2 regions of the Pediococcus sp. M21F004 genome follow, and region 1 is predicted to be linked to the other one. Evidence: predicted binding sites of a transcription regulator. Region 1 holds the regulator's gene; the other holds the start of a gene.
The links. Region 1 encodes LexA, which represses DNA repair genes until DNA is damaged. Its sites were predicted from a motif close to CNAACANNTGTTNG; they were not measured.

Region 1 (12,654 bases):
CGAGCTGACAAAATCTTTGTTAGTTGGTTTAACCCGATATTCCTTAGTTCCTTTAACGAAAGTAACTGTTCCTGTACCGTTGTAATTTTTTTGAAGAGAGGTAAGAATATTGTGGGCTTTAACAGACTGAGCCGCGTTTTTCTGCTTGTCTGAACCATCTGGAAAGGCATTTGTACCAGCACTTGAAAAGTCTTTGGAAGATTTGGAAACTAGCGCAGTAGAAGTATTATTTGTGGTGCTATTTGATTTAGAGTTATGCCAGAAAGGTAGGTTAATCCCACTATAGATAATGAGCCCAGCACAAACTAAAATAAGTAAAATTGGTGAAATTAAATTTTCGCCATTTTGAATGACCATTGAAAGTCTAAGAATGGATAAAATGAGTGCAAAAATTGCCATGATGAACAAAAATAACATAATTATTCCCCTTGTATGGATGTTTTCTTATATTATCGCGCAAAAAAACTGAAAGTACAATCGAGAAAATACGTTATGACGAAGGTTATAGATTGTATTATGAGTATTCTTATTGTTATTATATAGTTAAACTAATGATTGGCGGTGATTAAATGCTGTCTGAACTCAAGATTGGAATGTTGATAAAATGTGTGAATTGTGATGATTTAGATTATCCTTTTGTTGGCAAAATAATAAACATATTAAGCACTAAGCTCGTAGTTGAAATTTTACAAATTGATCGTCGTGACCGTTACAAAGCGACATTAATTCAGTATAATACGGTTGTAGAAGTAAAGGATTGTAAGCATGTTCAAATTGTCCGAGTAGAATTAGATGAGGAAAAGCAGCAGTGAAATGAAGGTTTAAATGATGAAAATTATTGTGGCACCAGATTCTTTTAAAAATAGTATGACGGCTAAACTGGCAACTAAACAGATTGTGGCTGGGTTGAAACAAGCCAAGCAGCAAATTGACATTGTGTCCTTGCCCATGGCAGATGGTGGGGAAGGCACAATGTCAGTGCTTATGGACCACTTGAAGGGAGAACTATATTCTCGTGAAGTTTTGGACGCAATAGGTCGTCCTATTCAAGCCCAATTTGGAATCACAAATAGTGGTGTGGCTGTGATTGATATGGCATCGGCGAGTGGAATTGAACATTTGAATAGTTCTGAGCTTAACCCATTTAGCGCCACAACTTATGGAACTGGGCAACTCATTAAAGCCTGTCTTACTTATCACCCCAAAAAGATTTATTTAGGGGTCGGCGGCAGTGCCACAAATGATGGTGGTGCAGGTGTTGCTATGGCACTTGGGTACCAGTTGTTGAACAAATTTGGAGAACCAATTCCTCTAGGAAATATCGGCTTGGGTGAACTTAAAACGATTGTGACACCTGAAAAAGACGTCCTATCAGTACCGGTAACTGTTTTAAATGATGTGGCGAATTCTCTTTTAGGTCCAGAGGGCGCAACTAATATATTTGGAACACAAAAAGGAGCTTCATCAGATGATAAAAAAATCCTTGAAGAAAATCTCCACCACTTTTCCTTAATAGTTCAGCAAGATTTGAATCTAGATTTTGCAGACGATTGGGGAACTGGTGGTGCAGGTGGTTTGAGCTATGGCTTGAAAACATTTTTTAGCGCACAGCTGACATCCGGTATTAAAACAATCTTGGAATTACTAGATTTCAAAAAAGATTGTGAAGACGCAGATTTTATAATTACCGGGGAAGGGTCATTTGATACGCAGTCAAAAAATGGAAAAGTTCCATTTGGAATTGCTGAAATGGCTTTGCAAATAAATCCTAAGTGTCAGGTAATTATTTTAGCAGGGAAAGTTTCCTCGAATTTAGGTGACTTACCTAAAAATATCACACTGGTTAAAAATATAAATGACGGTCAAAAGTTGGTTGATCAGACGTTAAGTAGGGGACCTGAAAACATTCGTCAGGCAAGTGAATGGTTAGCTAAAAACTTTCTCTTTTGATCTAAATTAAATGGGCTTCAATAAAGATAGAAAAAACTAACTTTATTGAAGCCCATTATTTATTTTAATAAATTTGATCTCTGTATAAGCCAACGACGCGACCAAGAATACTGACGTTATCTAAAATAATTGGTGCCATCGTATCATTTTCAGGTTGTAAACGAATATGATCTGATTCTTTAAAGAATCGTTTGCAAGTGGCTTCATTTTCTTCAGTCATTGCAATCACAATGTCGCCATTATCTGCAGAAGTTTGTTTGCGCACAATTACTTGGTCACCATTTAGAATACCAGCCTGAATCATACTTTCACCACGGATATTTAGCATGAACAAGTCCCCGTCCTCATGCTCAAATTCTGGTGGTAAGGGAAAAAAGTCAGTGGCTTCTTCAACTGCTAAGATAGGTTCTCCGGCAGTGACAGTTCCTAATACTGGGATTTTGTTAGGTGTTACACTAACGCCCAGTTCTTCTAAACCAGCAGGTGTAATTTCTAAAGCCCGTGGTTTTGTAGGATCCTTTTGTAGAAGCCCTTTTTTTTGCAATCTTTCAATATGGCCATGTACAGTAGAAGTAGAGGATAAGGAAACAGCTTCGCCAATTTCTCGGACGGTCGGAGGATATCCTTTTTCGTTTACTTTATCATATATGAACCGAAGCACAGCAAATTGCTTGCTTTCAGATGTTTTTGACATTGTGAGCACCTCGCGTTTTCTTGCTTTCATTTTACCATATGTAAATTTAGTATTCAAACAAACGTTCGGGTTTGTTTTTTTGAAAAAAAGTCATTAACAGTGTAGAATTATGTATAAAGAAATCGGGAGTGATTAAATTGACTAAATCAGATGAAGAATTTCAGAAGTTAATCAAACGGATTAATGAACTAGCACATAAAGCAAAAAGTGACGGATTAACAGATTTGGAAATTATTGAGCGAAAAGATCTGCGTCAAAGGTATTTAAAACGGTTTAGAGAAGGCTTTAAGAGCCAAGTTGAAATGATGCAGGTTTTTGACAAGAGCGGTAAGGAAGTTACACCCGAAAAGGTGAAAGAAGTTCAACGTAAAAAGGGTCTTCGTGATGATTAAAATTTATCATTTAGTTTTGTAATAATCATTTAATCTTTTCTTATTTAAATTTAATGATAGAATAAGAGGTACTGATAGATAAATCAGATCGACCTCTTTTATTTTACGAAGTTTTTGTGTACTATAGAGTAGTATACATAATTGATAGGAGGTTAGGACATTGTCAACAGGAATTTGGATTTTAATCGTCGTTATTGCGGTATTAGTCGGAGCAGTAGGTGGTTTCTTTGCTGCTCGTAAATATATGGAAAGCTATCTTAAGAATAATCCTCCAATCAATGAAGATATGTTACGAACTATGATGTTGCAAATGGGACAAAAACCATCACAAAAGAAGTTACATCAAATGATGACTTCTATGCAGAACCAATCTAAACATCAAAAATAGTTTTAGACAGATTTTATGAATGATAAAGGACAAAGATTATTTTTTGTCCTTTTTTTGTTGCCAAAAAATGCGCAGATTTTATAATCAAGTTAGCCACCTTGTAAAAATGGTCAAATAAAAAGACGCCAAGACGAAAAAATCAGGTATCATTGAAGTTCCTACACTAAACAATGAAAGAGGTTTTCGTCTTGGCGCAAGAACAGCTTACCATATCTCACTCAAAGGGTCATCATTTAACACCAATTGAACGTGGAAAAATTGCGGGATTGCTTGCTGCAGGCAAATCTGCTCGTCAAATTGCGACGGAACTTGGTGTTTGCCATCAAACTATCAATAACGAACTCAAACGTGGCTGTGTTCAACAGGTAAAGAAGATTAATGGTAAAGAACAGTACTTCAATATCTATGCTCCTGATACAGCTCAAATTCGTTATGAAATGAATCGTCAGCACTGTCATCGACCATTAAAATTCAAACACATTACTAATTTTTTGGCCTACTTTGATGATCATTTCCATCAAGATCATTGGTCACCTGATGCAGCAGTTGGCTTCGCCCACAAACATCATTTATTTAAGCGTACAGAGATGGTCTGCACTAAGACCCTCTATAACTATATTGATGCGCAATTATTAGAAATCCGCAATCTTGATTTGCTTGAGAAAACCAGACGGCGTACGAAACATCACTGGTCGCATAAACATCGACGTTTGATTGGTAAAAGTATTGAAGAACGACCTAAGCGTGTCGACAAGCGCAATGAATTTGGCCACTTTGAAATTGATACCGTGGTTGGTAAACGTAGTGGCCATGAAAGTGTCCTATTGACCTTCACTGAACGTAAAACTCGTTTTGACTTTATTCGTTTGATTGAAGGCAAAGATGCTGACTCCGTAGCCTATGCCATTAAAGGGATTTGTGCTGAATTTGGTGATCTGATCAAATCCGTTACCGCTGACAATGGAACGGAGTTCACAACCTTGGAAGAAGCTTTAACTGGCATTGCTGATATCTATTATGCCCATCCGTATAGTTCTTCTGAACGAGGAACCAATGAAACTCATAACCGCATGATTAGACGTTATTTACCTAAAGGATATTCATTAGATACAATTAGTCCTAAGACTGTTGCCCTGGTTGAAGCACGTCTCAACCAACTACCACGACGTATCTTAAAGTACCAAACACCTGAAAAAGCTTTTCAGATTGAAGCAGCGCGCGCTCGCAAAACTCGCATTGCTTAATCATTTATTCCAATCTTCAATAGATATTCTGACATGCCCCGCAACTTCGCCTGCGGGGTGGCTAACTTGTTCTTGCAATTTGCGTTGCCAAAAAATGGACAAATTATAGAAGATAGTAATATTAGGAGGAGTAACTCGTGTCAATCTTTCATAAATTAGCTTGGTTTTTTAAGATAGAAAAATGGAATTACCTTATTGGAGTCATCTTTCTCCTGCTTGTTGCTGTCTTAAACATTTTACCGCCTAAGATTATTGGTAATTTAGTGCAAGTAATTAGCACAAGAAAATTGAGTGCGTCAACGCTAGTTTTTTCGTTAATCATTTTGGCGACTGTTGGTATTCTCCAGTATCTTTTTCGGTTTGTTTGGCGTTCAAGAATATTTGGTGGGGCAGCTCGCCTTGAAAAAACATTACGAAGTCGCCTTTTTACCCACTACATGCAGATGGACCAAACCTTCTATCAAGAACATCGAACTGGTGATTTAATGGCTCATGCTACGAATGATTTGCAGGCGATTCAACAGGTTGCGGGTTCTGGAATTCTTTCGTTTGCCGATTCAATTATTACAGGGATTACAACAATTATTGCCATGATGGCCCTTGTTGACTGGCGATTGACACTTCTGGCAATGATTCCGTTCCCAATTCTTGCGGTAACTGCTGGTTATTTGGGGACTAAAATTCATATTGCCTTTCGAAAATCACAAGCGGCATTTTCTAAGCTAAATAATAAAGCGCAGGAAAGTATTATGGGGATCAAAGTCATCAAATCCCTTGGACAAGATAAAGAAGATACAGTTGATTTTGAAAAACTAATTGATCAGACCATAAAAATTAATCGAAAAGTAAATGCTTTGGATGCTCTGTTTAACCCGATGACCACAATTTTGATTGGAATTTCTTACATGATTACCCTTGTTGTTGGGGGATCGTTTGTTGTGCATAATGTAATCAATATTGGACAACTAGTTTCGTTTATTTCTTATATTACAATGTTAATTTGGCCAATGTTTGCGATTGGAAATCTATTTAACATTATGGAACGTGGTAATGCTAGTTACGACCGGGTTAATTTGTTACTCCACGCCAAATCCAGCATTATTGACGATAAACACGCTGTGAAGAAACGGGCGACTGGCGATTTAGATTTTGCAATTCAATCCTTTACTTATCCGGGTGATGAAAAAAGTAGTTTGGATAACGTTAATTTTAAATTATCTGCAGGAAATACCATTGGGTTGGTTGGAAAAGTTGGAACTGGAAAATCAACAATTATGAAGCTTGTTTTGCGTGAATTTGATGAGTATAAAGGTGCGATAACTGTCGGTGGAATTAATATTAAGGATTATGCGTTGAATTCATATTTGCCTTCACTTGGTTACGTTCCAGAAGAAAGTTTTCTATTCTCTGACACAATTAAAAACAACATTAAATTTGGGGACTTTTCTGCAACCGATGAAGAAGTAGAAGAAGCTGCAAAAAAAAGTGATCTGTATGAAGATATTTTAGAGCAACCTGCTCAATTTGATACTGAGGTTGGCGAACAAGGCGTTTCCTTATCTGGTGGTCAGCGGCAGCGGCTTGCTATTGCACGGGCGCTCATTATCAACCCGGAAGTACTTCTTTTAGATGATGCACTCTCCGCAGTTGATGGTGAAACAGAACATGAGATTCTACAGGAATTGCGCCAAGAACGGAAAGGAAAAACGACCATTATTGCTGCTCACCGATTGAGCAGTGTCATGAATGCAAATGAAATCCTGGTCCTGGATGATGGCAAAATTATTCAGCGAGGAACGCATGAACAATTATTGGCACAAGATGGTTGGTATCAAGATATGTTCCATAGGCAGCAAATGGAAACCAAAATTGCGAAGGAGGGTGAACTAGATGCAGAATAAAAAAGAATCAATTTGGTCGCATACTATGACCGTTAAAGAGCAATTTCACACAATTAAACGGATGCTACCGTTTACGAAACCTTTTTGGAAACAATTTGTGGTTGCCATTATCTTTGCAGGAATTGTGAGTGTAATCAATATTTTGCTTCCAAGATTGATTCAATACTATATGGATCATTTCTTGGTTCATAGTTCAACGCCGCTTTCCATAATGTTCTTGTTTGCCGGCTTGTATTTTATGGGCGCAATTTTGCAGGCTATTTTTCAGTTTGGTCAAACCTTTTTGTACGCCATGGGAGCCGAAAGGACATTAGAAAGAGTGCGTGTCCTGCTATTTAGAAAGTTGCATAAATTAGGTATGAGTTATTTTGATGCAACGCCGGCAGGCTCAATTGTTTCTAGGGTTACAAACGATACGATGAGTTTGCAGGACTTTTGGACTTTATTTTTGACTCTTATTGTGGGAGTTTTCGGAATGGCATCTGCCCTAGTGGCGATGTTTACAACCAATGTCAAAATTACCTGGGCAACATTAGTATTACTGCCATTTTTGGTTTTCATAATTTGGTTCTACCAAAAATATAGTTCAACGGTATACAGAAGAATGCGGGAAAACTTGAGTCAGTTAAATACAAAAATTAGTGAATCATTAGTTGGAATTGGTGTTATTCAACAATTTCGGCAGGAGAAAAGGATTGAAACGGAATTTGAAAAAACCAATAATGATTATCTGTTTGCTAGGTTTTCGATGATTCGGATGAATTCTTTATTACTAAATCCTATCATTAATTTAATGTATGCCCTTGGTGTCGTTATTGCCTTAGGACTGTTTGGAATTAATGCGTTTAAGGAACCAGTAGCTGCGGGGGTTATCTATGCGTTTGTAAGTTATATTGACAGCTTTTATAATCCAATGTCTTCAATGATGGATTATCTATCGACTTTTCAGGATGGTCTTGTAGCAAGTACCCGAATTTTGCGGATTTTTGATAATGAAAATTATCAGCCTAAGCAAAATGAAAAGTCGAATCTTGAAATTACAGAAGGAAAAATTGAATTTAAACACGTTACTTTTTCATATGACGGTAAAAATAATGTTTTGAATGACATTAATTTTACGGTTAATCCAGGAGAAACAGTTGCGTTAGTTGGATCGACTGGTAGTGGCAAGAGTTCCACAATCAATTTATTAATGCGATTTTATGAATTTCAGTCTGGACAGATTTTGGTTGATGGCCATGATATTCGTGAGTATCCGGCAGCAGAATTGCGCAAGAAGATTGGGTTAGTTTTACAAGAACCATTTTTATTCTATGGAGACATTGCTTCTAATATTCGTATGTATAATGACGAGATTACCGATGATGATATTCGCCGTGCTGCACAATTTGTTCAAGCAGATCATTTCATTGAAGAATTACCAAACGGATACCATAACAAAGTGATTGAACGAGGAGCGGAATACTCTGGTGGTCAGCGTCAATTAATCTCATTTGCCCGTACGGTAGTTGGTGATCCGAAAGTTTTAATCTTGGATGAAGCAACTGCCCATATTGATACTGAAACAGAAGACATGATCCAAGGCAGTTTGAGAAAAATGAGTCAGAGCCGAACGTCACTTGTGATTGCTCATCGTCTTTCAACAATTCAGGATGCTAATCAAATTTTAGTGTTGAAACATGGACGAATTATTGAACGGGGAACGCATGATGAATTACTTGCTAAGCATGGCATGTACTTTGACATGTATCAGTTACAAGGAAATACCAAGACAGTACCTTCATAAAAAAAGCTGAAAACTAGCATTGCTAGTTTTCGGCTTTATTTTTTTGAAATATCGATATAATGGAAGTTAGGGTCAACTTCTTTGTCTAAATGATCAAAGGCGCTTTGTAATTGCTGGTCAAGTGCATCTCTACCAGCATCGTCCATTCGTTGTTTACGATCAATTAAAATCGGTTCACCAAACGCAACGGTAATTTTTTTTCGAGAAAAAAGTGCTTTAAAAGATAATGGTCCCTGATACACAGTTGGGATAAGTGGCACATTTGCCATTTTTGCGATGACAACAGCGCCTCCTTTTAAATGTTGGGAATGACGCGAACCAGAGGGAAAAATAATGGTTGAAAGTTCTCCTTGACGCAAAATTTTTACTGGTGTTTTAATAGCAGAAGGACCCGGATTTTTCCGATTTACAGAAAAAGCGTAACATTTAACCAAAATCCAACGAATAATTGGATTCTTGAATAGTTCTTCTTTAGCCATGAACGAAAACTTCTTAGGGCTAGCCGCTAATGCAAATAGAATTGGATCAAACCAAGTGCGGTGAGGACCAACTAAGATGTACGAACCTTTTGGAAGATTCTTTCGGTTTAAGTAACGAGGACGACCATTGATAATGTATAATAATATTCGGATTAAAATTCTTAAAAATGAATAAAGCACTGTACGATTCTCCTATCATGCTAATTTATAAGTTTAGTATGACCAAAAAAAGAGATTGTTGCAAGTGATGATGAAGGGGAAAAATGAAAGAATCTGTAAAAATATATAATAATGAAAGAATTGACCAACTTTATAGTCAAGATATTAAAATTATTCAAAGCCCAGACGTCTTTTCCTTTTCATTAGATGCTGTTCTTTTAGCGGATTTTGCAAATCTAAAAATATCTTCAAAAATTAAAATTATGGATTTATGTGCTGGAAATGGGGCTGTTGGGCTTTTTGCCAGTCAAAAAACAAAGGGCCAAATCTTTCAAATTGAATTGCAAGAGAGGCTTGCTGATATGGGCCAACGGAGTATTCAACTAAATGGTCTGCAAAACCAGGTTCATATGGTTAACCTGGATTTAGCAAATACGTTTAATAAATTTGAAAAAGATTCGTTTGATTATGTGCTTTGCAATCCGCCATATTTCAAAGACCAAACAACGAGTAAAAAAAATCCGAACCCCTATTTAGCAATAGCGCGGCATGAGATCAAAACATCACTGGACCAAGTTTTAGAAGTGGCCTCTGGATTGCTAAAAATGAACGGAAAATTATACCTCGTGCATCGACCGGAACGGTTTTCAGAGATTTTGTCAGTCATGACAAGATATCGGTTAGCACCAAAAAAAGTTCGGCTAGTTTATCCACGGAAAAATGGAGAGGCTAATATGGTTTTAATTGAAGCAATAAAAGATGGTCGAGCAGGCGGTATGCGATTTGTGGAACCATTGTATACTTATGAAGGGAAAGAATACTCAACAGAAGTGAAGGGATTGCTTTATGGTGGAGAAAAAGCGTGAGTTCTTCTTTTATGTACTTTTTTGCGCAGATGGTACGTTATATGGTGGTTTTACAGTAGATTTGGCACAACGGGTTGCTACACATAATGCAGGAAATGGTGCCAAATATACACGTGTCAAGAGTAGGCGACCTGTACGACTGATTTATTCTGAAAGCTATGAAAAAAAACACGATGCGTTAAGTGCTGAATATCACTTTAAGCATCAAACTAGGGCAGCAAAAATTGTCTTTTTGAAATTGCATGATGTGCAACTTCCAAAAATGTGAAAGTCTTTTCATGATTTTGTTTTCAGTGTTATACTAAAGTCACATTTGTTAAGGAGGAATTTTTGTAATGAAAATTATTGCTTATGGTATTCGTGATGATGAAAAACCATATTTAGATGAATGGGTTAAAGATAATAGTGTTGAGGTTAAGGCTGTTGCCGAACTTTTGACTGAAGACAATATTGACCTAGCTAAAGGTTATGACGGGGTTGTTGCTTATCAGCAAAAACCTTATACTGACGGCATCTTTAAGAAGATGGATGAATTTGGAATCCACGCATTCTCCTTACGAAATGTTGGCGTTGACAACGTTCCAGTTGAATCCGTTAAGAAATACAATATTAAGGTTTCTAACGTTCCTGCATATTCACCAAGTGCAATTGCCGAATTATCAGTCACTGCATTGATGGCTTTGTTACGCCGGTTACCACGCTTTGAAAACAAAATGGCTAAAGGCGATTTCCGTTGGGCACCAGATATTGCTCAAGAACTTAACGAATTAACCGTTGGTGTTGTTGGTACTGGTCGTATCGGTCGTGCAGCAATGGATATTTTCAAGGGCTTTGGAGCCAAGGTAATTGGTTATGATGTTTTCCGCAATCCTGAATTGGAAAAAGAAGGCATTTACGTAGATAGTTTGGACGACATCTACAAACAAGCAGACGTAATTACTTTGCATGTGCCTGCTTTGAAGGACAACTATCACATGTTAAATGACGATGCTTTTGGCAAGATGAAAGATGGCGTCTACATTCTCAATTATGCTCGTGGCACACTCATCGATACAGATGCATTGATTCGGGCCCTCGACAACGGAAAAGTTGCTGGTGCCGGACTTGATACTTACGAAAATGAAGTTGGAATTTTTGATGTTGATCATAAGGGTGAAAAGATTAATGATGATGCATTCAACAATCTTTATGCTCGTGACAACGTTTTAATTACACCACATGCAGCTTTCTATACAACCAAAGCTGTTAAGAACATGGTTCAAATTTCATTAAATAATAACAAGAGCTTTATCGAAAATGGCAAAGCTGATAATGAAGTTAGCTTTGATTAATTTAGATAGCGATTAGATGAAGAGGATTTACACAGTCGTGTAAATCCTTTTTTTGTTATTTTTTAACAATTATTTATACAGAAACAGAATTTCTAAAGTAATACTTGCAGTGTGACAATATTTTCGGTATACTTATTGCTGGTGTTAAACCAAATTCACACCCAATCGGATGACTTGACCAGTGCTCATTGAGTTCTCAAGTCGCTTGAAAGTTGGGAAGGAAAAACTATTGGAGGTATTTTTATTATGGCAGTAATTTCTATGAAACAATTGCTCGAATCTGGAGTTCATTTTGGTCACCAAACACGTCGTTGGAATCCAAAAATGAAACCATACATTTTTACAGAACGTAACGGTATTTACATCATTGACTTACAAAAAACAGTCAAGATGATTGATTCTGCTTACAATTTTGTAAAAGATATTGCAGCTGATAATGGTGTTGTTTTGTTTGTGGGAACAAAGAAACAAGCACAAACTGCAATTGAAGAAGAAGCAACTCGTGCAGGCCAGTTTTATGTTAACCATCGTTGGTTAGGTGGAACTTTGACTAACTGGAACACAATCCAAACACGTATCAAACGTCTTAAAGATCTTAAAAAGATGAATGAAGACGGTACTTTCGAACGTTTGCCAAAGAAGGAAGTTTCACTTCTTAACAAACAAAAAGACAAGTTGGAGAAGTTCTTAGGTGGTATTGAAGATATGCCACATCTTCCAGATGCTATGTTTATCGTTGATCCTCGTAAGGAACAAATCGCGGTAAAAGAAGCTCGTAAGTTGAACATTCCAATTATTGCTATGGTTGATACGAATACAGATCCTGACCAAATTGATGTTATTATTCCATCAAATGATGATGCTATTCGTGCCGTTCGTTTGATTACTTCAAAAATGGCTGATGCTGTTATCGAAGGACGTCAAGGCGAAGACCAAGATGTTGCTGACCAATCAGCAGCTGAAAGCGCAGCACCTGCTAAAGAAAGTGCTGCTTCTAGCGAAGTTTCTACAGATTCTCTTGAAAGTCTCAAGAAAACTGTTGAAGGCGGAGCAGATTCTGCAAAATAGTTTTTGTTTTAGGCTGTCGTAAGTCTCGACCTTTTTGGCCTGAGATTGAGATGGCCTTTTTAATGAAATTCTGAATTTTTTAAGGAGGACATAATTATGGCAAGTATTTCTGCATCACAAGTTAAGGAATTACGTGATAAAATCGGCGTTGGTATGATGGATGCAAAAAAGGCATTAGTTGCAACCGATGGTGACATGGATAAGGCAATCGACTTTCTTCGTGAAAAAGGTATTGCAAAGGCTGAAAAGAAAAGTAGTCGTGTGGCTGCTGAAGGCTTAGCAGACGTTGAAATTCATGACGATCAGGCCGCAATTGCTGAAGTTAATTCAGAAACTGACTTTGTTGCTTCTAATGATCAATTTATCGATTTAGTAAAGGGCGTTACCGCACAGTTG
Region 2 (12,654 bases), 360 kb from region 1:
ATGAGGTAATTTAGTGCGAATACAAATCAAACAAGGAATTGCGTTAACGGTTATTCCGGTATCTCAATTCAAGAATACCCAAATATCGGTTCATTTTTTAGAAAATGCAACAAAACAGCAAACTAGTTATCGTTCATTATTAGCCAATATTTTAGAGACTAGTTCCAAGAAATATGTGACACAGATCTTAGTATCCCAAGCATTATCAAAGCTTTATGGGGCTGGGTTTGGAACAACCGTGATGCGAAAACAAAATATTCATGATCTTACTTTTTCATTATCGCTGCCAAATGATCATTTTTTGAATTCATCGGAAGACCTGCTATCAGAAGGAATTCAATTTTTGCAGGAGATGATTTTTAATCCATTGGCAAAAGCTGGTAACTTTCATGATCAAACTTTTCAAAGACAGCAAGCTAATTTAATCGCGTATATTAAAGCGCTTCGAGATGATAAACAGTCATACGCTGCACTTCAGTTACAAAAATTAGTTTTTAATGAGGATGAAGTTCAACGGGTGCCTGCTTTTGGCGATGTTGAAAGCCTAGCAAAAATAGAAAATCATGAATTATATGACTATTATCAATCAGTCTTAGCACAAGATCGGGTTGAAATATATGTAGTCGGAAATGTGAATGCCGAGCAAGTTGCCGATCAAATTCGTCAATGGCCATTAGCAGAGCGAACATCTAATTTGGTTGGGTTAACAACGATTAAACAACCTATGAGAACTTTTCAAACGCGGAGTGAAAATCAAAACGTTGTTCAAGCAAAATTAGATTTAGCGTATCAATTTCCAACCGATTTTCGAAATAAAAATTATTACGCTGGAATCGTTTTTAATGCGTTGTTTGGTGGCTCCCCGTTATCAAAACTATTTATGAATGTCCGTGAAAAAGCTAGTTTGGCATATTATGCAAATAGTAGTGTGGATGTATTTAATGGCTTAATGGTGGTGCAAGCAGGAATTAATGCCAAAGACAAAGAACAGGTTCTGACGATTATTGCTGAACAATTAACCGACATGCAAAATGGTGAGTTTAGCGATGAACAACTTGGACAAATTAAAAAAGGTTTAGTTTCAAATTACGTTTCTTCGTTGGATTTAGAACGTGTTTATGCGAGTCGAGAACTTACCAACGATCTGGTCGGTAGTCAAGTTTCTGCTGAGGACTGGGAAGAACAAATCCAAAAAGTGTCACGGGAAGCGATTATGAAAGTTGCTAAGCAAGTTAGTTTACAGGCCGTTTATTTCTTGAGTTCGGGGGTAAAAATACATGCGTAAACAAACATATAAGCAATTTGGCGAAAATCTTTACACAGAAACTCTAAGCAATGGGTTAACAGTTAACCTCTTACCTAAAAAAGGATTTCATAAAACTTATGCTGTTTTTACCACCAATTTTGGCTCAATTGATCGAACCTTCATTCCCCAGGGTAAAACTGAGTATGTCACGCAGCCTGATGGGATTGCCCATTTTTTGGAACACAAAATGTTTGATAAAAAAGGATACGATGCTTTTGACCTGTTTGGAAAATATGGTGCGGATTCAAATGCATTCACAAGTTTTACAAGAACTAGTTATTTATTTTCTGCAACACAAAACATCAAGGAAAATTTAGAAATTTTGCTTAACTTTGTGCAAGAACCATACTTTACAGACAAGTCTGTTGAAAAAGAAAGGGGAATTATTGGACAAGAAATTCAAATGTATGATGATGATCCGGATTGGAAATTATACATGGGGATATTAAATAACCTTTATCCTAAGCATCCGGTTCATATTGATATTGCTGGAACTGTAGATTCAATTGCTAAAATCACGACTGAAGATCTGTATCTGGCGTACAAAACGTTTTATCATCCAGCAAACATGGATTTATTTATCGTCGGCAATATTGATCCTCAAGAGACACTTAACTGGGTTATTCAAAATCAAAACACGAAAACTTTCCCACAGTTTAAAACGCCTAATGCCAAGCTTCCGTTGGAGGATCCAAATGGTAAGGACATTATTAAGCATGCAGAAGTCCAAATGGCTGTTAATCGCCCAAAAAGTATTGTGGGTCTTAAAGGTTTGGATCCAGTCCCTGCAGGACGAGCTGGATTAGCATATAAATTGAAGGTAAATTTATTACTTTACTTATTATTTGGCGAATCTTCTCAACAATATTTAAAGTTATATGATTCAGGCGTCATTGATGATACTTTTTCATATGAATTTGATCTTGCCCGGTCATTTCACTATGTTAGCTTTAGTGGTGATACCGACCATCCAGATCAATTTAATGACCAGATTGAAAACATTTTGACGAACGCACAACAAATATTGCCAACATTAACGGATCAGTTTGAACTTGCAAAAAAGGAAATGATGGGACGTTTAGTGGCACGTATGGACTCAGTTGAAGCAATCGCAAATGGATATGAAGGACAATTGTTTGATCAGGCGACTGTGTTTGATCAAGAAACCATTTACGAGCAGATCACATTGACAGATCTAGAACAAGTCGCCAAAGATCTGTTTAATGCAAAAGGATTGAGTACCTTCCAAATTATGCCAATGGGAGTGAAACCATGAAACATGCTTTAATTGTAGGAGCTTCTGGCGATATTGGTATTGAGACTGCAAAACAGTTGGCTGCTCAAGGGTGGTCGTTATATTTACACTATAATCAGCAAAACGAAAAAATTACCGAATTGATTACAAAGTTACACGCCAAGTATCCAAAACAAGATTTTTTAAGTTTTTCTTTTGATATGAGTACGGCTACAAATCTGGACAAATTTTTGGAAAACATCTTTGAGTTGGATACAATTATTTTTGCGCAAGGGACCACGACTTACAAACTATTAGTCCAAACAACCAAGGAAGAAATTCAACATTTATGGAGTATGCAAGTTGCTGTACCAATCGAAATCATCAAAGCGTTACAAGAAAAACTGGCTAAATCGACCCATGGGAGAATCATATTTGTTGGTTCTGTTTATGGAGCTGTAGGGAGTGCGATGGAAGTTAGTTATAGTATGGTTAAAGGCGCACAAACTGCTTTTGCCAACGCTTATGCGAAAGAGGTGGCTTCTCTTGGTATTACAGTAAATGTGGTAGCACCTGGAGCGGTGGACACGCATATGAATCAATTTTTAGCGAAGAATGAACGCCAAGCAATTACGGATGATATACCAACTGGAAAATTCGCCACACCAGCTGATATTGCATTTTGGATTGTTCAATTAACAAATCAAGATGCTGGTTACATGACGGGTCAAACCATTTATGTAGATGGTGGCTGGTTAAAGTAAGAACAAAATTTTAGTGGATTTGGATATGCTATACTAGTAGCGGACTAATTTAATAGTGGGTGAAAAGTGATGAGTGAGAAACAAAATAAAGAGATCGGAAAAAGGCTTCAGGACGCAAGAATGGATCAAGGCTTAACAATTGATTATATTCAAGAGAAAACCAAGATTCAAAAGCGTTACTTGATGGCCATTGAGGCCGGTCAAATGAATGATCTGCCAGGAGATTATTACGTGCAATCGTTTGTTAGCCAATATGCAAATGTGGTTGGGCTTGATTCCCACCAATTGCTGGCTGGCGAGCTACAAGAAACTACTGGTGATGGCCAGCGAAGAAACCCAACGCCTATTGGACCTTTGCCTTCTAGGACAACCCAACACAAACAAGTTGTAAAAGAAAGCGAGTTTTCCAGACGGTACGGAAAGTACGCAGCCTATGTGCCGACTGTAGTAGTTATTGTCATTGTGGTTTTAGTTTTAGGAACTATCTGGGGGATGAGCCATTCAGGAAATACAGCTCAACCACATCTCACAAGTAGCAAGGTGAGTGTTACAAATGATGCAAGCAGTTCAAAAAAGAAAGAATCAAGTTCTAGTGAATCTTCCAATTCGTCATCTAAAGAAAAAGCTCAAAAAATCACTCAGGTTGGGACTTCAACAACAGAATATGATTTAAAAAATGCCCCTTCTGATGGATCAAGTTTGAGCATTACGGCGGGAACAAGTAATGCGTGGGTCTCGGTTTCAAGTGATGGCACACAGAGTTGGGCTGCTACTTTACCAACAGGGACTTCACACACTGTGAAGATTGCTAAGGGTATTTCTAAGGTTTCGATTAGCCTAGGAAACGCGCCACAAACCACCGTTAAAGTGAATGGCAAGAGTTTCAACTTTAATCCTCAAAATGATACTACCCAAACAAAAACAATCACCTTAAATATTAAGGATTAAGCAGGAGGACAACTTTTGAATTTACCAAATAAATTAACAGTATTTCGGATTATTTTAATTCCAATTTTTATTATTATTATGGTTATGCCATTTACCTGGGGGACAGTCACCTGGGTTGGGACATCGATTGCCATTACAAAGGTCGTTGGGGCAATTATATTTGCTGTGGCGTCTTTGACTGATTTGGCTGATGGAAAAATTGCCCGTAAGAGGCATTTAGTAACTAATTTCGGAAAATTTGCGGATCCATTGGCAGATAAAATGTTAGTTATGTCGGCTTTTATTATTTTAGTTTCGTTTGCTAAAGTACCAGCATGGGTAGCTGCTATTATTGTCTGCCGCGAGTTGGCAGTTACAGGTCTAAGGTTATTGATTGTCGAAAATGATGGCCAAGTGATGGCTGCTGCCATGCCTGGAAAAATAAAAACAACTTCGCAAATGATTGCCATTATTTTATTAATTTTAAATAATGTGTTGTTTGCCGCATTAAGCATTCCCATGGCTGCAATTATGCTTTACATTTGTTTATTTTTTACAATTTATTCAGGAATCGATTATTTCGTACAAAATCGGAATGTTTTTTCAGACGGATTTAACTAATAAATATAAATTGAGTTTTGGCAAAATTGTCAGGCTCTTTTTTTATTAAAAGAATTTTTGAGTACGAAAAGCGTATTTACTTATATAGGGGGATGAATTAAGGAAGCGGCAGTTTTTACTAAAGATGATGAAAAATTATGTTTTCAACGGCTTAATTTTCTTCGAGAAGGCAAATCATTGTGGGCGTATTAAGTGAATTAAGAAAGTTTTTAAATAATGCGAACTTTTGTTCGTTTTTACTTGCAATTTGAGTAGAAAATCAGTATTATTATGAATGTTAGGTATTCCCGTTAAGGAGGAAACAAATTGGCTGATGATCAAAGAAAAGTAGCGTTAGACGCTGCGTTAAAAAAAATTGAAAAGAATTTTGGTAAGGGCTCTATTATGCGAATGGGGGATTCTGCTCAAACTCAAATCTCTACCATTTCTACCGGTTCTTTAGCATTAGATGATGCACTGGGTGTTGGTGGCTATCCTCGTGGAAGAATCGTTGAAGTCTATGGACCAGAAAGTTCTGGTAAGACAACGGTTGCTCTGCATGCGGTTGCGCAGGTTCAAAAAGAGGGCGGAACAGCTGCCTATATTGATGCAGAAAATGCATTAGATCCAGTGTACGCAGAACACTTGGGTGTTAATATTGATGACTTGCTGTTGTCTCAGCCAGATACAGGTGAAGAAGGTCTAGAAATTACAGACGCCTTGGTATCAAGTGGGGCTGTTGATTTAGTTGTTGTGGACTCGGTTGCTGCCTTAGTTCCACGTGCAGAAATTGAAGGTGAAATGGGTGATGCCCATGTTGGCCTTCAAGCACGGCTTATGTCACAGGCACTTCGGAAACTTTCTGGTTCAATTAATAAAACTAAAACAATTGCCATTTTTATTAATCAGATTCGTGAAAAAGTCGGTGTTATGTTTGGTAATCCCGAAATCACACCTGGTGGTCGTGCTCTGAAGTTTTATGCAACCATCCGTTTAGAGGTTCGACGTGCAGAACAAATTAAAGACGGTACTGATATTATCGGAAACCGAGTTCGGATTAAAGTCGTTAAGAACAAGGTTGCACCTCCATTTAAGCGTGCCGAAGTTGACATCATGTACGGTCACGGAATTTCTCAAACTGGTGAGATTATTGATATGGCTGCTGAAAAGGACATTATCCAAAAGAGTGGTTCTTGGTATTCATATGCTGAGGAACGCATTGGACAAGGTCGAGAAAACGCTAAGCAGTATTTAGAAGACAATCCGGAAAAGCGAGAAGAAATTTATAAAAAAGTTCGTGTCGCGTTTGGAATGGATGAAACACCCGAAGAAAAAGATGCAGCACAAGAAAAATCAAAAGAAGAGAAAGATCCTTCTACACTAGATCTTAAAACATCTAAAAAGAAATAAAATATTTTGAAAGAATAATTTACTGTTTAAACGGGTCTCTGTCAAATCGTATTGGTGGAGATTTTGAACGGCACATTCACTTCGGTGAATGTGCTTTTTGTTTACTCATGAATTAAACTAATCCGGATAAAGAAGTTGTCAATATTTCGAAAACCAAAACAGTTACGCTTTAATGCCTTGATTTTACGATTAAGTCCTTCAATTGGACCGTTGGAAAATGGATAACGACAACTGTTTAGAAGGGCTGAACCATTTTTGATAAACGTGTTGATCGTTATGTCCATTTGATTACTAGTGGGTTGGTAGTTAGTAAGTAAGGATTGGAACGCATTAGCATCCTTTTGGTGTATGGCACTTAAGATACCTTGATAGGTTTGATACACAGATCTAAATCTGGGAAAAGCGTCTAGAGCTAAATCAATGGCGTTTTGTTGCGTCATGTACTCGTTAATTCCGCGTAAATAAACAGCCTTAGAATCATTAACTTTTATTTCATCAAGATGAAATAAACGCCATTGAGATTTTAAAATATGATAAATTCGTGAATGCTTATCTTGGATAGTACGAATGGTCTGCGTGCGTTCATTATCTAAGGCACGCCCAGCCAGTTGAATAATATGGAAACGATCGATAATCGTGGCCGCATTGGGAAATAAGCGATGAATGAAGCTGCCATATTCAGCATTCATGTCAATCGTCACTGATTGAACTTGGGCACGTTCTTGAACCGAAAAACGAGCTTCAAAGTAGTCAATGATATCTTTACTTAGCCGATCTTTTAAAGTAACAATTCGGCGATGACTAACGGCATCGCAACAATTAAAGGACATCCAGTGATTACAGGAACGAAATTCATCAAAGCAAAGATTCTCTGGGAGATGTTTAACACGATAGGCTAAGTGAATATTGGCATTTAGGATTCGTTGAACACTGCTTGGCGAAATTCCACAAAGTTTAGCAATTTCTTTACTCGTCAACATATCGCGTGCCAAAACGATCACTTGATGTTTGATATTATGTGTGAAAGTTTCGTTACGATTAACCAACTTAGTTTTAGCACCACAGGTTTTTGAACAATCTTTACATTGGTATCTTTGACGTTTTAAATGCATTTCGTAACGACCACCGGATAAGGTTCCTAAACGCAGGTGACTCATGTGAGTTCCGTTTTTAATTAAGCTTTTATGGCCACAATGTGGGCACTTTAAAAGTTGATAAGACAAAGTTGCATGGACGACATGAATACGTTGGTTTGTGGAACACCGTTCTTTAGAAATACCAGTGACAATTAAGTTTGGGTCTGTTATTTCGAATAAGCATAAGATAGAATTAGTTAGGGACATCTGAATTTCCTCTTTTCGATTTTTTTTTGGCGATTAAATCGTAGCACAAAGAGGACAGATGTCCTTTTTTATTTTTCTGATTTTCAAAACAGACAAAAAACCGGTATTAGTTATTCACCAATACCAGAAAGTGTAGACCCGTTTAAATGCAGTGAATTATTTTTTTAGAAAATTTTTAACATATTTTTATAAAAATTGTGTGATTGAACAAATATAAATAGTGAGATAGCTTGATTAAACTGCCTTCGGAATGCTAAACTAAGTATTGTGTGAATAATCAAAATAGCATCATAAAATTCGGTTAGAAAATTAACCAACTATTGATGATTCGGAGGTGGAAACATGATTGTTTTCAATATAATCCTCGCAATCATCGCTATTGTTGTTGGCTATATCATCGGTTATTATGTACACAAACTCATTCAAGAGAAAAATGTGCATGATGCGCAGGATACAGCTAGTGGTATTTTAGACAATGCTAAGAAACAGGCGGCAACTGAAAAAAAGGAAGCCCTTTTAGAAGCTAAAGACGAAAGTCACCGCTATCGAACTCGGGTAGAAAACGAACTTAAGCAACGACGTGCAGAAGCACAGAAGCAAGAGGAACGTTTGTTACAGCGAGAAGAGGTTTTGGATCATAAAGATAACACTTTTGAAAAACGTGAAGATAGTTTGGAACGTAAGGAAGAAAAACTAAGTTCTGAGCAAAAGCGGATTGACGAACAACAACAAGAAGCATCCTCATTAGTTACAAAACGTACAGAAGAGTTAGAACGGGTTGCGGCAATGTCACAAGAAGACGCGCAATCTTTGATTCTGAACGAGGTTCGTGATGGCTTGGCAGACGAACGTGCTAAAATGATTCGCGAAAGTGAAGAAAAGGCACAAACAGATGCTAAAAAAGTGGCAACCGATCTGATTGCCCAAGCTATTGAAAGAAGTGCAGCCGATGTGGCTACGGAATCAACTGTTACTGTTGTGAATCTCCCCAGTGATGACATGAAAGGTCGAATTATTGGTCGCGAAGGTCGAAACATTAGAACTTTAGAGACTTTGACTGGTATTGATTTAATCATTGACGATACACCAGAAGCAGTTGTGCTAAGTGGATTTGACCCAATTCGTCGTGAGATTGCCAAAATGGCACTTGAACGGTTAATTCAGGATGGTCGGATTCATCCAGCTCGAATTGAGGAAATGGTTGAAAAAGCTCGCAAAGACATGGATGATAAGATCCGTGAAGTTGGGGAACAAACCATTTTTGATCTTGGTATTCACTCGATGAATCCTGAGTTGATCAAGTTAGTTGGTCGCTTAAGGTTCCGCACTAGTTACGGACAAAATGTTTTGGACCATTCAATTGAAGTTGCTAAATTAACAGGTATTTTAGCAGCTGAATTAGGTGAGGATGTTACTTTAGCTAAACGCGCAGGATTATTACACGATATTGGAAAAGCGGTTGACCATGAGGTTGAAGGATCCCATGTGACAATCGGCGTAGAATTTGCAAAGAAGTATAAGGAAAGTCCAGTGGTAATTAACGCCATTGCTTCCCATGATGGAGATGTCGGTGCCGAATATGTGACTTCAGTATTGGTTGCAGCAGCAGATTCAATTTCAGCTGCTCGGCCAGGAGCCCGCAGTGATTCTCTAGAAAATTATATTCATAGACTCGAGAAGCTAGAAAATTTGGCTGATGGGTTTAAAGGCGTTAAGAAGAGTTATGCGATTCAAGCCGGTCGAGAGATACGGGTAATCGTAAAACCTTCAAAGATTTCTGACTTACAGGCAACCACATTGACTCATGATATTAGAACTGCAATTGAAAAACAGTTAGAGTATTCTGGAAAAGTTAAAGTTACCGTAATTCGTGAAGTTCGCGCTGTAAATTATGCTAAATAAATAGAATATTAAGAAGGTTTGGCAAGTATCTGTTGCCAGACTTTTTTATTTTTAAAATAGTTGAAATCATTTTTAATGACACTACCTTGGAAAAGCCAGCACAGTTAGTAGGCACTCTAAAGGTTAAATGTTAAAATAGGACAGATAGTTTTAAATGTTCGAATTAGATAAAAAGTAGAAAGCAGGAGAGAATTTGCCACAAAAAACGAGTGATACGCCAATGATGCAGCAATATATGGCGATTAAAAAAGATTATCCAGATGCTTTTTTATTTTATCGAATTGGTGATTTTTATGAACTTTTCTACGATGATGCGATCAAGGGTGCTCAAATTCTTGAACTAACACTAACTTCTCGTAGTCATAACGCGACAGATCCCATTCCGATGTGTGGAATGCCTCATCATGCTGTTCAAAATTACGTTGATATTTTAATTGAAAAGGGATATAAAGTAGCTATTTGTGAACAAATGGAAGACCCTCGTTTGGCTAAAGGCATGGTCAAACGTGAAGTTATTCAATTGATAACACCTGGAACAGTTACGGATTCTAACGTCAATGAAGCCAAATCCAATAATTATTTAACTGCTTTGACCACGACCGAGGACAACAAGTTTGGTTTTGCCTATGCAGATTTATCGACTGGTGAACTGAAAACTAGTAATTTGGAGTCTTTTGAAGCTGTAATTAACGAGGTTGTTAATCTACAGTCGAAGGAAATCGTGGTAGATGCATCTGTTACAGATGATATGCAAGAACAGTTTAAAAAATTGAATATTATGGTTTCACACCAAAATAAAATTGAAGTGAAGGCCGAATTAAGTTATTTAACGCAAGCCCTAACTGAAAATTTGGAAAAGACCGTTGTTGAAACATTACTGACGTACATCACGGTAACGCAAAAACGAAGCCTCGCACATTTGCAAAAAGCGGTGGCCTATGAGCCTTCTTACTATTTACGGATGGACCATTATTCTAAATATAATTTGGAATTGACAAGATCTATCCGCTCAGGCAAGAAACAGGGTACACTTTTGTGGTTATTAGACGAAACTCGAACCGCAATGGGTGGTCGATTACTGAAACAATGGTTAGATCGGCCACTAATTCGGCAAGTGGAAATTGAAGATCGGCAAACAAAAGTGGCCGAGTTACTGGATCATTATTTTGAACGCAGTAGTTTACAAGAGGAATTAGTAAAAGTTTATGATTTGGAGCGTTTAGCTGGTCGTGTGGCATTTGGCAATGTTAACGGTAGGGATCTTATCCAGTTAAAGACATCACTACGTCAAATTCCTAAAATTAAGTATGTTTTGGGAGAACTGGACAACAAAGTTTTTGGCGCTATGCTGGCTAAACTTGATCCAGTTGATGATATTGCGGATCTTATTGACCGGGCAATTGTGGATGAGCCACCCATTTCAGTCACTGAAGGTAATGTAATTAAAGATGGTTATGATACTCAACTTGATAAGTATCGAGATGCAATGACGAATGGAAAAAAGTGGATGGCTGAACTGCAGGCCTCCGAACGCCAAGCGACCGGTATCAAGAATTTAAAAGTTGGTTACAATAAAGTTTTTGGATATTACATCGAAATCACAAAATCGAATTTGAGTACGGTTCCAGAAGGGCGTTACGAACGCAAGCAAACTTTAACAAATGCTGAGCGCTTTATCACGCCAGCCTTAAAAGAGAAAGAAAGCTTGATTCTAGAGGCCGAAGAAAAATCTACTACACTTGAATATGAGCTGTTCAGTAAAATCCGTGAGCAAATCAAACAAGTTATTGAACGACTGCAAAAACTGGCTAAACAGGTTGCTACGCTTGATGTTTTACAGAGCTTTGCAGTTGTTAGTGAGAACTATCATTTTGTAAAACCTACTCTGAAAAAAAATCATAGCATTGATATTGTCGGTGGCCGTCATCCGGTTGTCGAAAAAGTTATGGGACGCCAAAGTTATGTGCCAAATGATGTCAAAATGTCAAAGGATGTTGATATTTTGCTGATTACGGGGCCTAATATGTCTGGTAAAAGTACGTACATGCGTCAATTAGCTTTAACGGTTGTTCTGGCACAAATGGGGTGTTCTGTTCCTGCTGAGTCGGCTACTTTGCCAATTTTTGATCAAATTTTCACTCGAATTGGCGCGGCTGATGATTTAATTGCTGGACAAAGTACCTTTATGGTGGAGATGCAAGAAGCTAATCGGGCCATTCAGAATGCGACCCCCCAGAGCTTGATTTTGTTTGATGAAATTGGTCGAGGAACGGCTACCTATGATGGCATGGCTCTTGCGCAAGCAATTATTGAATTTGTGCATAATCATGTTCACGCCAAAACGTTGTTCTCTACTCATTACCATGAGCTTACGGCTTTAGATAAAACATTAACTAAATTAAAAAACGTCCATGTTGGGGCAGTTGAAAAAGATGGTGATCTGGTCTTTTTGCACAAAATGGAGGATGGTCCTGCTGATAAGTCTTATGGGATTCACGTGGCTAAACTGGCGGGGATGCCAACTGAATTGTTGGGCAGAGCCGACAAAATTTTAAAACGACTTGAAATTCAGAATAAAGATACAGATCAGGTGATTACGGACGAAGTGGCGCATCCATCTAAAACGGTGCCTACTGAACAAGACAGTGAGTTAACTCAGTCCGTTGAGAAGAGCGAAGTTGATGAACAACTAGCTTTGTTTAAAACGGAACCGGTAGATCCTGAAAATGCAGAAGTCGTTTCCCAAATTCGGAACCTTAATCTGATGTCTATGACCCCCATGGATGTCATGAATCAACTGTATAAGTGGCAGAAAAAACTAACAAATAAATAGAAGGTTGAGATAATATGGCAAAAATTCATGAACTTTCTGATGTTCTTGCCGATCAAATTGCGGCTGGAGAAGTCGTTGAACGACCAGCTTCAGTGGTAAAAGAATTAGTCGAAAATGCAATCGACGCCCATAGTACGCAAATTGATATTTTGGTTGAAGAAGCAGGATTGAAATCTATCGAAATTGTGGATAACGGGGATGGCATTGCAACTGAAGATGTGCCACTGGCTTTTGAGCGGCATGCAACAAGCAAGATTACCACTCGTGAAGATCTGTTTAAAGTACGTTCTCTTGGTTTTCGTGGTGAGGCCTTACCAAGTATTGCCTCGGTGGCA

Region 2: a site for LexA is predicted at 5,072-5,085, ahead of recA (recombinase RecA). Genes of this name have one in related genera too.

What each region holds. Positions count from the first base shown of each region.
Region 1 covers NZ_CP177314.1:292,877-305,530, forward strand. Annotated here, with positions in the region: gene ACLHK8_RS01615 (hypothetical protein) at 1-417, opposite strand, end outside; gene ACLHK8_RS01620 (hypothetical protein) at 570-812, shown strand; gene ACLHK8_RS01625 (glycerate kinase) at 826-1,950, shown strand; gene lexA (transcriptional repressor LexA) at 2,015-2,644, opposite strand; gene ACLHK8_RS01635 (DUF896 domain-containing protein) at 2,782-3,036, shown strand; gene ACLHK8_RS01640 (YneF family protein) at 3,197-3,424, shown strand; gene ACLHK8_RS01645 (IS30 family transposase) at 3,595-4,668, shown strand; gene ACLHK8_RS01650 (ABC transporter ATP-binding protein) at 4,806-6,569, shown strand; gene ACLHK8_RS01655 (ABC transporter ATP-binding protein) at 6,559-8,355, shown strand; gene ACLHK8_RS01660 (lysophospholipid acyltransferase family protein) at 8,391-9,014, opposite strand; gene ACLHK8_RS01665 (tRNA1(Val) (adenine(37)-N6)-methyltransferase) at 9,098-9,859, shown strand; gene ACLHK8_RS01670 (GIY-YIG nuclease family protein) at 9,840-10,127, shown strand; gene ACLHK8_RS01675 (D-2-hydroxyacid dehydrogenase) at 10,195-11,190, shown strand; gene rpsB (30S ribosomal protein S2) at 11,437-12,258, shown strand; gene tsf (translation elongation factor Ts) at 12,355-12,654, shown strand, end outside.
Region 2 covers NZ_CP177314.1:2,026,327-2,038,980, forward strand. Annotated here, with positions in the region: gene yfmF (EF-P 5-aminopentanol modification-associated protein YfmF) at 14-1,285, shown strand; gene yfmH (EF-P 5-aminopentanol modification-associated protein YfmH) at 1,278-2,582, shown strand; gene ymfI (elongation factor P 5-aminopentanone reductase) at 2,579-3,304, shown strand; gene ACLHK8_RS10110 (helix-turn-helix domain-containing protein) at 3,374-4,252, shown strand; gene pgsA (CDP-diacylglycerol--glycerol-3-phosphate 3-phosphatidyltransferase) at 4,268-4,852, shown strand; gene recA (recombinase RecA) at 5,159-6,241, shown strand; gene ACLHK8_RS10125 (ISL3 family transposase) at 6,343-7,584, opposite strand; gene rny (ribonuclease Y) at 7,927-9,486, shown strand; gene mutS (DNA mismatch repair protein MutS) at 9,680-12,319, shown strand; gene mutL (DNA mismatch repair endonuclease MutL) at 12,334-12,654, shown strand, end outside.